Regions from separate parts of the Desulfothermus naphthae genome, predicted to be linked through region 1. Evidence: riboswitches for the same ligand, from Rfam matches in the RefSeq annotation. Region 1 holds a riboswitch; each other region holds the start of a gene.
What was found. A riboswitch is a leader RNA that binds a small molecule or an ion and turns the genes downstream of it on or off. The one in region 1 is predicted to bind cobalamin.
Positions count from the first base shown of each region.

Region 1 (3,888 bases):
GCTAATTTTGTTTCAGTAGAAAGATAAGTGGATTCACAAACCAAAATATCTGCACTATCTGCGATTTTATAGGCTGAATCGCAAATCCGTGTATCCATAATATAAGAAAAAATTTGTCTTTTTTTGGGAACCGCTACTTGTTGTAAAAAGACCTTTTGTCCTTTAAATTCAATCATTCCTCTATTTTTTAGCTCACCAATGGCCTCTTTTGGTAGGTCTTTAGGGAGTTTTGATGGGATTACATTCCATTTGAGAGGGTCAGATATTCTAAAGCCATAGCAATCTATCCCATGGTCCAGTTTGTAGGCCTCAATTAATACCTCACCTGAAACACTTATTTTGCCATCATGTTCAATTGGACAAAAGATTAATTCCAGATTGTTGTGAAATATTGCAGCATTGATTAAATTTCTTAAAAAAAGCTCTCCCTCCTTTGGATAGATAATTTCTACTGGATGGTTTATTTGGTTTAATGAAAGCCTTTGAATTATCCCTGGAAGTCCAAGACAATGGTCTCCATGAAAATGGGAAATAAATATTTTTTTTATTCTATTTATTGGGACTTTAAATCTTATTATCTGTCTTTGGGTTCCCTCGCCTGGGTCAAATAAAAAATCTTCATTTTCCCACCTTAGAAAAAGTCCCACATGGTTTCTAAAGGTGGTGGGGACCTGAGATGCTGTCCCCAGAACCACAATCTTTTTTTGCGTCATTTAGTCCTGATCCACAACTATGAGTTGATATTCTTTATTTTGTTTTTTAGAAGCTGCGGCAAGCAGGACTCTAAGTGCCTCTATCATCTTACCCCTTTTACCTATCACCTTACCCATGTCCTGTTTAGCTACTTTTAACTCTAGAAGAGGCATTCGTTTATTTTCCAGATTTTCTTCTACAATTACCTCTTCTGGCCTGTCCACAATTTCCTTCACAAGCTTTTCAACAAATTCTTTCATCACTTTCCACTCTCTTGTTAAAGGTGAAACATAAAGAGCCAAAACCAATAAATAATGTTTATTCTTATACGTTATGTCATATTTTTTCAAGATTGAAGTTCAATTTTTTATTTCAAAATTTTCTGACACATTTTCAATAAGCTTTAGTTCAATCTCATTTTTTTGTTAAGATAAGTGTTCTTCTAAATTATAAAATGAGATTATGTTATGTTTTAATAATTTGGATTTTTCCTCTGGTTTAAGATATTTTCCAGTAACAAAGTCAATATATGGTCTGGATATAATTTTCCCGCTATCGCTATTTAGCATTACTTTATTTATATCATATAAATTATTATTAACTAATTTTGCTATATCCTCTTTGGTAGATTTTCCTTTTTGTAATGTAATTCCTATTTGGACGTTAATTTTTTTTACAAGATCAATTGTATTTAATTCAACATGATCAATTACTATCTGTTGATAAAGGGATTTATAATCATTTAAAATATCTAATATATTTTGAGTTATTTTGTATTTATTTTTTCTTGGGGTATGAATACCAATTCTCTTGTTTTCTGGTAAATAATTAACACACCAATTAAGTTGTTCAATAAGTATTTTTTCTTGAATTTCCTCATCTCCATCCAATCCTATTTCCCCAATTCCAAGACACTTAGGATTTTTCATATGGGTTTCTAAGGCCTTTTTTATTTCTGTTGTAAGTTTTTTAGTGTTTTTTAGCTCCTGGCAAATGGTTCTTGGATGAATTCCTATCTTGTAATAAAAAGGTGAATTTTTTTTAGATAATTCATCAGCTATATTTTTTAGATAATCCCAGTAAATGATATAATCTGCAGGGTCATGTATGTTTTCATTATATGACCAGATTATTCCTCCTATGTTATTATCACGATACTTGGCTGGGAAGTCCATATCTTGTTTTAATAATATATCTCCATGCATGTGGGAATCAATTGCTATTACCATTTTTGTCCTCCATTTTTTTAGTCCAGGAAATATTAAAATCTAAGTGATAAAATTGTCAAATTTTAATGAAACCTTTAGTTAATTATTGACTATTTAAAAATAAAAAATTAAAAGCTTGACGTGTGGTGTCCAAAAGGGCTTAAAAGGGAAGCCAGTGAAAATCTGGCACGGTCCCGGCCGCTGTGACAGGGGACGAAAGCTGCAATATACCACTACCGAGCACCTCTAAGAGGTGTTCTGTGGGAAGGTGCAGCTCGCCCGAAAGGGGCGAGTCCTGTTGAATATCCTTAATTCAACAGGGCAAGTAGGATGATCCTGGAGTCAGAAGACCTGCCACACAAATAGATGCCTGAGTGCTGAGGACAAATCAGGCAATGAAGGGTGAAGAAAATTCGGGTGCAACCCTTTAACTGGAATTTTATCCAGTTAAAGGGTTTTTTTATTTTTAAATTTTTATTAAAAGGAGGTATTGTTATGCGGTTTTTAAAAATCTTTTTAGCAGCTATGATTTTATCCACATTAATTTTGAGTAGAGGGTTTGCTATGGAACATCAAAAAAACAAAATTGGTATTGTTGTGGCGGCCTTTGGTACTACCTATCCAGAGGCACTAAGATCACTGCTCAATATTAGAAATGCAATCAAAAAGGAATTTCCTACTGCAAAAGTAAAAATGGCCTTTACTTCAAATATTATACGGAACATCTGGCATAAAAGGCAAACTGATCCAGAGTGGATAAATAGAGAGGATATACCAAAAGATATTTTTTATGTAAAAGGACCTCTCGCAGCTATTGCTGAGCTGCAAGACGAAGGGTACAGAACAATTATTGTGCAACCCACTCATTTTTATGCAGGTGAAGAATTTATGGATCTATGTTCCTATGTTGATGGTTTAACTGCAATAAAGACTATTAAGAAGAAGTATATACCTTTTGAAAAACTCGTAGTTGGACGTCCTTTAACTGGAATGTGGGGTGTAAATCACGATTATAATGAAGATATTAACGAAACAGCAAAGGCTCTAAAAAAAGACGTAGAATATGCAAAGAAAAAGCATGCTGCCTTGGTCTATATGGGACATGGAAATGAGTATTTTTCAACTGGAGTTTATGCACAGCTTCAGAATACAATGAGGCGAATGTATAAAGTACCAGTTTTTATAGGAACGGTAGAAGGCTTTCCTTCTTTAGATGATGTTATATCTGCACTTATACACTCAAAGGTCAAAAGAGTTGTGTTAAAACCCCTTATGATGGTGGCAGGAGACCATGCCAACAACGATATGGCAGGTCCTGAAAAAGATTCCTGGAAGTCTATTATGGAATCAAAGGGAATTAAGGTCTATCCAATTTTAGAAGGACTTGGTGAAAATCCTGAAATAGTAAAAATATTTGTAGAGCACGTAAAAGATGCAGCAAAGGACAATGGGATACATCTCCATTAAAGATTTGAGGGGAGATGATATCTCCCCTTTATTTAAAAACACGTTTCTACCACATAAAATTTAGGTCCTGGTAATCTAATTGCTTGCCCAGTGATGCAATTTTTGTGAAAAAGTAAAGGTAGTCCTTTTAAATATCCGAAAAATTTCTCCTTTGCTTCTACCCCATCTACTACCATAAACATATTTTTCCCATCACTTGCAACATATGCCATGTGATTACCATCTTTGGAAAAATAAGGAAAATCTGTCCATGGATATTTTTTCCCTTCAATATTATCCAATACAATAAAATATTTTTTACTTTTTACTGCTATGTAGGCAACATGTTTTCCATTGTTGGAGAATTTAGGTCGTCTGATGAAATCATACTTTTTTCCTTCTTTTTTGTCTAAAACTAAAAACCATTTTTTGCCGGATCTTGCTCTATAAGCTATATGTTTTCCATCATTTGATACAACAGGTAATCCAACTGAATCATAGAATTTTTGAGGCTTATTATTAATGAATATCGCTCCTTTGG
Region 1 covers NZ_BAAHYQ010000001.1:232,954-236,841, reverse strand. Annotated here, with positions in the region: gene rnz (ribonuclease Z) at 1-713, opposite strand, end outside; gene ACYQ1E_RS01100 (KH domain-containing protein) at 714-953, opposite strand; gene ACYQ1E_RS01095 (TatD family hydrolase) at 1,119-1,922, opposite strand; cobalamin riboswitch at 2,029-2,274, shown strand; gene ACYQ1E_RS01090 (sirohydrochlorin cobaltochelatase) at 2,397-3,368, shown strand; gene ACYQ1E_RS01085 (TolB-like translocation protein) at 3,401-3,888, opposite strand, start outside.

Region 2 (3,888 bases), 550 kb from region 1:
AAAGTAGCGGTAGGGCCAAAAAGGAAGAGGCAATAAAAAATCGTATTCAACTTCGCCTGGAAAAAGATTTACAAAGGCTCAAGCAATCTCTTACAAGAAAAGGAGGAATCAAAAGTTATCCGAAGGTACTGGAGAGGATAGGAAGAATAAAAGAGAAATACAGCAGTGTGTCGCAATTTTATGAGATTAAAGTAAAGGAAGAGAATGGCAAAGCAGTGGATATTTGCTGGAGAGTAAGAGATAAAGACAAACTTCATGTAAGATTTTCAGGAGCGTACAAACTTAGAACTTCCAGGACAGAGCTAAGTAATAAGGAATTATGGGAGATTTACAATCTTCTTTCAAATGTAGAAGCATCATTCAGGAGCTTAAAGAGTGAACTAAAATTAAGACCAATCTATCATAGAATAGATAAACGAATAACAGGTCATATTTTTTTAACCATATTAGCTTATCATCTGCTTTGTGTTATTCAAAGGAGATTGAGACAAAGAGGGATTTCAAAATTATGGGAAACAATAAGAAGAGAGTTAAGTACCATAATTAGAGTAACCACCACTATGATAACCCAGGAAGGTAAAACAATCCATCTGAGACAAATAACAGAATTAGAATCTTTTCAACTGGAGATATATAATGCCCTGGAACTTCCTTTAAAGCCTTTATCTAGCATTTTAAAAATTAATTGATAAATTTGTAGTGAAGAAAAAGATGATTGAATTCAATAATTACAATATCTTACAAAAAAAGTAACAAACTTGGGCTAAGGATAAAGATATTGACCTTTTTGGCACTATAAGAAGCGCTGCGCCATTTCAGGTGTTAAGAGGAAGAAAGAACAAGCTTATCATTTACAAAGAGGACTTTCGATACAAAGAAAAAGAGAGAAAAATCAGCCATGTTGTGAGCTTTGTTGTTGATGGTTCAGGTTCTATGGGGGTTCAAAAGAGAATGGAAGCAGTAAAAGGGGCGATACTTTCTCTTCTTATGGACTGCTATCAAAAAAGGGACAAAGTGAGTATGATTATGTTCAGAAAAAATCAAGCTGAAGTTGTTCTTCCTCCAACATCCTCTTCTGATCTTGCGTATAAAAAGCTAAAGGACCTTCCAACTGGAGGGAAAACGCCTCTTTCTCTTGGTCTTTTAGAGGTTTATAAGCTGATCAAAAAGTCTCATTTAAAACATCCTGATACAAGGATAATTCATATTGTTCTATCAGACGGAAAGGCAAACTAGGCTATAAAATCAGGAGAAGATCCCATTTTAGAGGTTAAAAGGATTTGTAGTGAAATAGGGAAATTGAGCTATGTAGATAGTGTGGTTATAGATTGTGAGTTAAAAAAGAATTTTCTCAAAATGGATCTTGCAAAAGAATTAGCAAAATGGCTTTCTGGGAAATACTTTTTACTTGAAGACCTAAAAGCAGAAAATTTAGTGAATTTGGTTGATCAGATAAAAACAGAGCACTTAAATTTAGTATGAAATAAAAAGAATTTTCTTGCAAACCACAGTCTGTAAGGTTAAAAATTAAAATCAAATCCCACACTCTTAGAATAGAAGGATATCACAACACCTGGCGGAAGATTAGAAGTAATTTAGGGAAACATTTTTATGCATGGCTATCTTCCATATGAGATAACAAAGAGTGTAGAGGCAGTTATCTCAGACCCTGAACTTGCGAAAAAGGTAATAGAAGCAATAGAGAAAGGCCTTTATTCAATAGAAGAGAAGGCAAAAGAGCAAAAGGTTATTATTAAGACAGAGCTTAAAGATGAATTAACAAAAGAGCTTGTAACTAAAGATGAACTTAAGGCCACTGAAGAAAGATTAAGAGGGGAAATAAAAGCAATAGAAGGAAAAGTAAGAGGAGAGATAAAAGCCACAGAAGAGAAGTTAAGGACAGAGATACACAAGTGGCGTGCAGACACCATAAAGTGGATGTTTATATTCTGGCTGGGTCAGATTGCTACTTTTACTGGAATTTTGATTAGTGTGTTAAAATTAATGTTGAAATAACACAAAAGAAAAAGGATAATGTCAAAATGGACAGTTGTGTTTAGGGAGTTGACACATAGTTAGACATATTATAAAAAGTTTGTCACTCAGGTGCCGTAAGGCTTAATAGGGAATCCGGTGAAAATCCGGAGCCGGCCCGCGGCTGTGATAAGGGGACGAAAGCCACATTAAGCCACTGGGAGCAGGGATGCTCCTGGGAAGGCGTGGTGAATAGGATGATCCTTAGAGTCAGAAGACCTGCCTGAGTAACATAGGCATTAGCTTTGGCGGATGCCCAAAGCTATAAGCTGAGGTCCTTTGGGATAAAACGGGAGTCCCTGGACTGCTGTGTGCGGTTCAGGGACTCTTTTTTTTGAATAAAATTTAAGAAAAGGAGGAGGTTAAAATGAAAAGAACTTTTATTACATTATTAATCTTTCTTTTTCTCCCAGGATTAAGTAATGCCCAAAAAGTTCATAAGATAGAAGAAATAGTAGTTACTGCAACCCGTTCTCCAAGGTCTGCTGAAAAGGTGGTCGCTAATGTAGATGTTGTTAAAGAGAAGGATATTATAAATTCTTCTGCAACCAACATAGACGATATTTTAAGAAAACTTGGAGGAGTTGATATCAGAAGATATTCAGATGTTGGTTTTGGTCCTCCTATAAGTGTTTACATCCGCGGCATAGGTGGAAGCAAAAGGGTAATGCTTATGATGGATGGAATGCCTCTTAACTCACCCATTACAGGTTTTCTTAATTTCAACCAATTTCAATTATCTTCTATTGAACGTGTAGAGGTTGTTAAAGGTCCTTTTTCTTCACTTTACGGAAGTAATGCAATGGGAGGAGTTATTAATATTATTTCGAAGAAAAGAAAAAAAGAAGGCATTGATATTGTTCCAATGTTTAAGGGTGGAAAACATGATTTTAGAGAAGGGGGAGCTAGCGTTGTTGGACGAAAAGGAAAGTTTTCTTATTCTCTGAATGGAAGTTATAGAACCATAGACAACCATTATCGTAGGGATAATCAAATAGATTACATCTATAATCCTGCAACAGGTGGTTTTAATAAAAGATCCAAAGATGTAAATAAATATTCAAATTATGACGATACAAGATTTTTTGGACGTTTTGACTATGACTTTTCTGATGTCACTGGCATAACATTTACAGGAAACTATATGAAAGCTGACACAGAGATGGGTTCAACCGTGTTTCTTCCAGTAGAACGTAAAAAAGATCAAGAGAAAAAATCATATTTCTGGAATCTTAATGGACATACCTCTCTTTTTAACAATTTAAACATTGAAGCAAGGATCTTCACTAATTATGATAAGGTTGAAGGAAAATGGGAACATATTGTTGATAATCCTGCTCCTTTTGGACCTCCCTTTTTGTTCCTGTATGGAGATCGTGATTATTGGGGAAGGAATATTGGTGCTCAAGTTAAAGCCTCCATGCCAGTTATGAATTTTAGTTATTTAACTTTTGGTATAGATTCCAATTTTATAAAAGCACATTGGAAAAATACCAAAGAAGACGGAAGTGTAATTGGTGATGTTATGGATGAAACTATGAATACTTATGCCATTTACCTTCAAGACGAAATGGAGTTTTTTTCTCATCTTTTAATTACCCTAGGTGCAAGGTATGATATTAATTCAGAAACAGAAGATTCTTTTTCTCCAAAACTTGGAATTTTATACAAACTGAATGATAACATAAGTTTTAGAACATCTGTTGGCCGAGCATTTCGTGCTCCTAATCTTCAGGAGCTTTACTCACCAACCTGGATGATGATTCCTGGAATACCTTTTAAATCTAATCCTGACCTTGATCCAGAAACCATTTGGTCTTATGAGTTGGGAACATCAATTAGATTTGCTGATAG
Region 2 covers NZ_BAAHYQ010000001.1:785,156-789,043, reverse strand. Annotated here, with positions in the region: gene ACYQ1E_RS03770 (IS1634 family transposase) at 1-689, shown strand, start outside; gene ACYQ1E_RS03765 (VWA domain-containing protein) at 778-1,236, shown strand; gene ACYQ1E_RS03760 (vWA domain-containing protein) at 1,300-1,482, shown strand; gene ACYQ1E_RS03755 (hypothetical protein) at 1,612-2,016, shown strand; cobalamin riboswitch at 2,088-2,275, shown strand; gene ACYQ1E_RS03750 (TonB-dependent receptor plug domain-containing protein) at 2,402-3,888, shown strand, end outside.
Region 2: it holds a riboswitch for cobalamin, as region 1 does, so the genes downstream of both, ACYQ1E_RS03750 (TonB-dependent receptor plug domain-containing protein) here and ACYQ1E_RS01090 (sirohydrochlorin cobaltochelatase) in region 1, are expected to answer to the same signal.

Region 3 (3,888 bases), on a different contig from region 1:
TCTGAATACTTAGAAGATAATCCCTTAGGAAGGGCGGAGTGGATAAAATTTTTTGCAAGCTTTTATGATAAAGAAGAAATAGCTGGAAATTTTTTTTCGGGAGTGGTAAAGCGAGTCAAAGAAATTTCATCTCGTTTCAAGAGCAAGAAATTAAAACCAAAAGTATTGTGGTGCATTGTTAGACAAGATAAGACTATATACGCTCCACTCGGAGATAGCTATGTGGCTAGAATGATTTCCATGGCAGGCGGAGAGTATGTGGTTAAGGAATTAAAAAAAATAAATAACGCTCCTATAAGCTGGGAACGGTTTTATTTGTGGGGTAAAGAGGCCGATATTTTCATATATGCAGTCCCACTGCCACAATACGGGATAAGTTCAATAAAAAAGTTAGTGGCTCTACATCCTATGCTTCGTGATTTTAAGTCTATCAAAAAACGAAATGTATGGTATTTGCACTCACTCTATTGGGAATCTGCCGATAAGATAGATGGTATTATAGAGGATCTTGCTGCAGTTTTTTATCCTGTATTATTTCCAAACCATAAGTTTAAGTATTTTTTTAAATTATCTGATATTCAATAAAGAGGGAAATTAAATGGAATATGCAAATTAATAACAGGGAAGTGAAAAGGCTGGTGACTAAAAATAGGTATTGGGTCTTATTGTTGGTAATGATATAAGACTCTAGGGTTGAGTAGAGACAAGAAGGAGTTAATAACTATATGGCAAGAAGTCTAATGTATCGACATGACAGTAGATGTTCTCATAGTGGGTTCAAGTGGTGTATTAAATATGAAAAAGTTAATTGAAAACAAAGTTATATAAATTAAAGATTATTTTCATCGTTTTGTTCATGAGTCTAAAAGTCCTGTTATCCAGTAAAAAAGAAGTTATTCGATGTATGGAGAAGGTATGAGTTTATGACTAATTAGTATGGCCTGAGAATTAGCCACGTAACGGTATTTAAAATGGATAAAAAAGCTATGGCTAGGGGTTGACACATAGGTAGACATATTATAAAAGGCCTGTTACTCAGGCGCCGTAAGGCTTAATAGGGAATCCGGTGAAAATCCGGAGCCGGCCCGCGGCTGTGATAAGGGGACGAAAGCCACATCAAGCCACTGGGAGCAGGGATGCTCCTGGGAAGGCGTGGTGATTAGGATGATCCTTAGAGTCAGAAGACCTGCCTGAGTAACATAGGCATTAGCTTTGGCGGATGCCCAAAGCTATAAGCTGAGGTCCTTTGGGATAAAACGGGAGTCCCTGGACTGCTGTGTGCGGTTCAGGGACTCTTTTTTTGTGGTGTTCTCTACTTTAGATTTTTGCTTAGGTCAAAGCACTTGTAAGTTAAAGAAGGACTTATATAGAAAATAATATATCACCTCTTAAATTTCACTGAGGAGGAAAGTTTGTGAAAAGAGATCTATCTTTTTTGTTTTTCATTGTATCCCTAATTCTTTCTGCCCGTCCTCCTCCTGTTTTAATTTCACCAACTAATTGAAAATACTCCAGGGTGGAAGACCTGCCATAGTCCCTTCCACCCTGCCGTCAGCCATGACCACATCCGAAAAAAAGGTCCAGCAAGACTGACATCTTTAAACTATCACTGGACCTCCTGGATGTAAAGAGTCAAGGGCGTAATATTTGGCTTATAGGTAGTAAGTAAGAATAAGGAGGTTCAAAATGAGAAAGTTCTTTTGGATGGTGAAAATGCTTTTTACTGTAGTTTTCTTCATGGTTTTATCTGATGCCAGTTTGGCAAGTGACTATAGTTTAAATAAAGAGGTAAATGAGGAAAAAGTAAGTTTGAACAATATGGTTGTTAAAGGGAGAAAAATTGAAGAACGACTTTCCGCAGAACTTGGCGAGTTTGGTCATCCTGTGGTAATTATAACCGGCAAAGAGATAGAAGAAGCGGGTTTCGTGGATCTTAATATGGCCCTGAGATCTATGGTTCCAGGATTATATTCAGAGACAAGGTCCGGACGTGGAGGTTACAATAGGACAAGCATTCACGGAAGCCATAATATCTTATGGCTCCTGGATGGTGTCAGAATCAACAACCGCCTCTATGGTGGGGGGTGGTCATATACTATTAGTGTGCATAATATTGAGCGCATAGAGATTCTTAAAGGCGGTGAAAGTCTCTTTTACGGGACCGGAGCAAGGGCGGGAGTTATTAACATTATCACCAAGGGAATTACCAAGAAAGCAACGGGTCAATTCGGTGTGTCATATGGTAACAATGACTACCGTGAGGTTTACGGTCATGTAACGGATACCGTTAAGGGGCATGGTTTGATGGCCTTTGGAAGTTACGAGGGGTATGACGGTTATCATGTCCTCGACAAAGAAGCTTATATAAAAGCTGGCAATACCGAGAAAAGAAAGCCGATTGGATTTGATCGCTCTACTATAGGATTGAAATACCGCAAAGAATTTGACGTGGCCGGTAAGGGCGTTTTGAACTCCCAGCTTAGAAAGCAGCAAGGATATTTTGATTATCCCTATCCACACTACAGAGTAGGGCACACGTTCAATGATTGGGAGGAGACAATAGGCATACTGAAGTGGGATCACGATATAAATGATAACTTCTCCTATTATCTCAAGTCTCATTTTCATATATGGGAGGCGGATTGCACCTTCATGAATCTGGACGGTTCCTATAGATATGACGCTGCCCTATGGAAATACGAAGATTATGGTGTAAATCTCATGACCAGTATCCGCTGGGGAAATGGTCAGGAAATACTTTCCGGAATTGACTATCAGAATTACTGGGGAATAGACCAAGTAGTGCGAATCTATAGTTCTGAGAGGACAGAGGTTTACGGTTTTTTCGCTAATTACCGTCCTCATCTTTCATTCTCTCCGGACACCAAGCTGGCCATCGGAGTCCGGTATAATACGACAAATGAGGGCACGGATTGCACTGTTTGGGATGTGAGTATCTTACAACCAATAGCATACCAAATCTATTTACGAGGGGTGGTCGGAAAGTCTTTTACTGTTCCTACTTCGCTGCAGCTCTATGGTAATGACCCAAGCAGGGGGCGTTATGGCAATCCGGATCTTAAGCCTGAGAATAGTCTGAACGCGGAAATCGGCATAGGAGGCAACTGGCGCTATTTTCACTGCGATGTCGGTTATTTCTACCATGGTATTGAGGATATGATCAAGCGTATTACACTTGCTAATGGTGATAGAACCTACAAGAACGTGGGGGGGAAGACCAAAATTGATGGTTTTGAGGTTTCAGCGGGTGTTGGTCCGTTCCGTGGATTGTCATTTAGTGCAAGTGCAACCTGGACTGACGCTGAAGACAAAGATAGTGGTAAACAAGTGGAAAGAATTCCAAAATTCTACGCCAGTGCCAATGTGCGATATCGGTACCCTTCAGGTTGGTTCGGCGCTGATTTGATGACCAGATACACGGGGGATGTTTATGAACGGGGCTTGGCCCACTTTAATGATGTTAACTACGGTGATGTCTTTATCGTTGATGCATCCGCTTTTGTGATGTTTGGCAGGGAAAAACGGCACAGACTGACCCTCCGTGTGGAGAATGTATTCGATAAGAAGTACGCCAGTCGTTATAACGTGGCAAAAGATCCCAATGGGAACTATTTTCTTTACCACCAAAATGGTCTTCCATGGAGTATAGTCATTGGATACACATATACTTTTTAATGTAATTTACTCCCGCAGTGTCCCAGGAATTTCGGGGTTACGAAAGCCTGATGTTTGAAGTGAAGTAACAAGAGAGGTAAAACACGCGTATGCATTCGAATCCCCGCCACCTAAAGACAAAAACACATATGCCAATAAATCTATATTGGTGGCGGGGACATTCATTTGAAACAAAGGGAAAAATAAGAGATG
Region 3 covers NZ_BAAHYQ010000002.1:222,116-226,003, forward strand. Annotated here, with positions in the region: gene ACYQ1E_RS10485 (ABC transporter substrate-binding protein) at 1-585, shown strand, start outside; cobalamin riboswitch at 1,021-1,208, shown strand; gene ACYQ1E_RS10490 (TonB-dependent receptor plug domain-containing protein) at 1,687-3,696, shown strand.
Region 3: it holds a riboswitch for cobalamin, as region 1 does, so the genes downstream of both, ACYQ1E_RS10490 (TonB-dependent receptor plug domain-containing protein) here and ACYQ1E_RS01090 (sirohydrochlorin cobaltochelatase) in region 1, are expected to answer to the same signal.

Region 4 (3,888 bases), on a different contig from region 1:
TGAACTTGCGAAGAAGGTGATAGAAGCAATAGAGAAAGGCCTTTATTCAATAGAAGAGAAGGCAAAAGAGCAAAAGGTTATCATTAAGACAGAGCTTAAAGATGAATTAACAAAAGAGCTTGTAACTAAAGATGAACTTAAGGCCACTGAAGAAAGACTAAGAAAGGAGATGGAAGAAATAAGAGGGGAGATAAAAGCAACAGAAGGAAAACTAAGAGGCGAGATAAAAGCAACAGAAGAAAAGCTAAGAGGGGAAATAAAAGCAATAGAAGGAAAAGTAAGAGGAGAGATAAAAGCCACAGAAGAGAAGTTAAGGACAGAGATACACAAGTGGCGTGCGGACACCATAAAGTGGATGTTTATATTCTGGCTGGGTCAGATTGCTACCTTTACTGGAATATTGGTTAGTGTGTTAAAATTAATGTTGAAGTGATATAAGTAGCAAAAGATTAGAAGTAATTTAAGGAGATATTTAAATGCATGGCTATCTTCCATATGAGATAACAAAGAGTGTAGAGACGGTTATATCAGACCCTGAACTTGCGAAGAAGGTGATAGAAGCAATAGAGAAAGGCCTTTATTCAATAGAAGAGAAGGCAAAAGAGCAAAAGGTTATCATTAAGACAGAGCTTAAAGATGAATTAACAAAAGAGCTTGTAACTAAAGATGAACTTAAGGCCACTGAAGAAAGATTAAGGACAGAGATACACAAGTGGCGTGTGGACACCATAAAGTGGATGTTTATATTCTGGCTGGGACAGATTGCAACTTTTACTGGAATATTGGTTAGTGTGTTAAAATTAATGTTGAAATAACACAAGAGAAAAAGGATAGTGTCAAAATGGACAGTTGTGTTTAGGGGGTTGACACATAGGTAGACATATTATAGTAAGCTCATTACTCAGGCGCCGCAAGGCTTAATAGGGAATCCGGTGAAAATCCGGAGCCGGCCCGCGGCTGTGATAAGGGGACGAAAGCCACATCAAGCCACTGGGAGTAGGGGTGCTCCTGGGAAGGCATGGCTCGCCCTGTTGAATTTCCTAGGAGGGAATTCTATTCAACTGGGCGAGTCCTGTTGAATTTCCTGAAAAAGGTTATTCAACAGGGCAAGTAGGATGATCCTTAGAGTCAGAAAACCTGCCTGAGTAACATAGGCATTAGCTTTGGCGGATGCCCAAAGCTATAAGCTGAGGTCCTTTGGGATAAAACGGGAGTCCCTGGACTGCTGTGTGCGGTTCAGGGACTCTTTTTTTTGAAATGGATGATGGGCAAAATAGTTGACCTTACAGGTTTTCCACTAGATTCATTTAAAATCCATTGAGAAAAAAGGAGGAGGCTTATGGTCTATACAGGAATCTTAGTGAAAAGCTCATTTATCTGAATAATGTATATTCTTTTTTAGAGATGAGGTGAAAAGACAGGGTGTGGGGCTTACACCCTGCCAAAAGCCAAAGAGCACAACCGGGAGGTCGCACTTAAGCTGGCTTTAACTATATTAACAACAAACCTCCCGGGTGTAAAGAAATTAAATTAAAGGGAGGTTCAAGATGAAGAGATTAAAAAGAGTGATGATTTTGAGTGTTTTAATATCTTTTTTGAGCTTATCTCAATTTTGCTTAGCGGAATCTAAAAATAAAGCTGCTAAATTGGAGGAAATAGTAGTAACTGCTACTCGTTCGGAAGTAAAGAAAGAAGAGGTTCCAAGTGTTGTGGATATTATCCATCCTATGGATTTAGAAACCACAGTGGATAGAAATATTGTTCGGGTTCTTAAAAAAAACAGCAGCATTGATGTGATTGATTACCCAGGGGTTCTTTCAGGAATTAGTATTAGAGGTTTTAGGCCAGAATTTTCTGGAATCACTAAACATACATTAATTTTAATTGATGGTAGACCTGCTGGTGCTACAAATCTTGCAACAATTTTAAAGGATAATGTAGAACGAATAGAAATTTTAAAAGGTCCTGCATCAGCTCTTTATGGTGGTGAGGCAATGGGTGGAGTGGTAAATATTATTACAAAAAAATCAAAGGGCAAAATACAGACTTCTTTTACAGCTGGAGGAGGAAAATTTGACACCTACTACGCCAGTTCTGCTTTAGGAGGCAACATTACAAAATGGCTTGATTTTGATGCTTCTTTAAGCACGAAAAATCGTAATAGTGACTTTCGCATGGGTAATGGTAAGAAAAGAGATAATACAACCTATAAGGAAAGATACGGGAGTTTAAGACTTGGTTCCGCACTTTCAGATAGGTGGCGTATTGATGTGAAAGGTGACTGGTATGCGGGAAGAGATATTATGTGTCCAAATGCTCTATTTTATGAAGATAAAAGACCTTCAGAAAAAGATATTGACCGTTATGGTGGTGATATTTCGCTTACAGGAAAAATCGGTGCACATGAACCTCATTTTACCTTATATGTTTCTCATGAGGAGAGTGAATATACTAAAAAATACAAAGGACAACCTCATTACAAAAGTTATGAAGGTGAGATAGAGTGGTTAGGAACGCAGATTCAGGATCGTTACCACTTTTTGGATCATGACATCACGGCAGGTGTGGATTATCAAGAAATTGATGTAGAGTCTAAAAGCTGGAGAAGTGACGGGACTCGTAAGGCCCCCTGGCAGCCAGATCATGAGCGGAAAAATGTTGGAATCTTTGTTGATACATTTTTTAGATTTTTACAAGAGCGACTCATTATAGATGCAGGCATTCGCTATGACTGGTTTAAATTAAAAACCAAACATACACCGTATAAGACTGATTTTCATCCTGATTCCGAGACATTTTCTCATGTAAGTCCTAGGGTAGGACTGAAATATTTCCTTACAGAAGATCATGTTTTTCAGCTTCATAGTACTGTTGGAACCGCATTTGTACCTCCTCAAGCCTCCCAGATGGCTGGTTATTCAGAAAGGAAAGTTGGTAATACAACTATGATCACCAGAGGAAATCCTGATCTTGATCCTGAAACTAGCCTCACCTGGGACATAGGGTTTTCTATTCATAAAATACAATGGGGTTTTTTTGCAGATCTTACCTATTTTTACACTGATGTAGATGATAAGATATCAAAAGTAAAAGTAAGTGATACTGAAAGCACATACAAAAATTCTGATGAAGCAAAGATGCGAGGTTTAGAATTTGAGACGTCCTTTGATATTGGTAAACTTATGGATTGGAATCGGAAGGTTGAGTTCTTTTTAAATGGCACACGGTTATTTAAAGCAAAAGAGGATATATCTGGAAAAGGTGAACGAGATATTCATAATGTTTCACATTGGAAGTTAAATGCAGGTATTGATTATGATGATGGTGCATTCTTTGGAAGATTTCTTGCACGATATATGGGAAAGAGAAAAGATTATGATTGGTATGCACCTGGATATCCTGTCATTACATATCCAAGTTTTGTAGTTTGTGATCTGGTAATGGGCTTAAGATTTTTAAAACACCATCAAATCAAAGTTAATATAGAGAACATGTTTGATAAATACTACTATGAAAAACCTGAATATCCCCTTCCGGGTTTGGCAGTTTATGCGGAATATAAAGTTAGTTTCTAATTTATGTTAGAAATGGGAAATATCCTATAAAATGCAATCTATCTTACAACATCATCCCTGCTTTAATGCCCTTGCTCACCTTAGGTGGGCAAGGGTGCATCTTCCTGTTGCACCAAGATGCAATATAAGATGCAACTTTTGTGAAAGAGCAGTGAGTAGCAGTGAAAAAAGACCAGGGTGTGCAGAAAAGGTCCTCTCACCAGATGAGGCTATAAAAGGACTTGAGCAGGCACTGAAAAGAGATGTTCCAATAAAGGTTGTTGCAGTTGCTGGCCCTGGTGAGCCTCTTTTTAATGATGAGACATTTGAAGTG
Region 4 covers NZ_BAAHYQ010000003.1:837,495-841,382, reverse strand. Annotated here, with positions in the region: gene ACYQ1E_RS15865 (CCDC90 family protein) at 1-433, shown strand, start outside; gene ACYQ1E_RS15860 (hypothetical protein) at 477-815, shown strand; cobalamin riboswitch at 887-1,159, shown strand; gene ACYQ1E_RS15855 (TonB-dependent receptor plug domain-containing protein) at 1,548-3,575, shown strand; gene ACYQ1E_RS15850 (radical SAM protein) at 3,670-3,888, shown strand, end outside.
Region 4: it holds a riboswitch for cobalamin, as region 1 does, so the genes downstream of both, ACYQ1E_RS15855 (TonB-dependent receptor plug domain-containing protein) here and ACYQ1E_RS01090 (sirohydrochlorin cobaltochelatase) in region 1, are expected to answer to the same signal.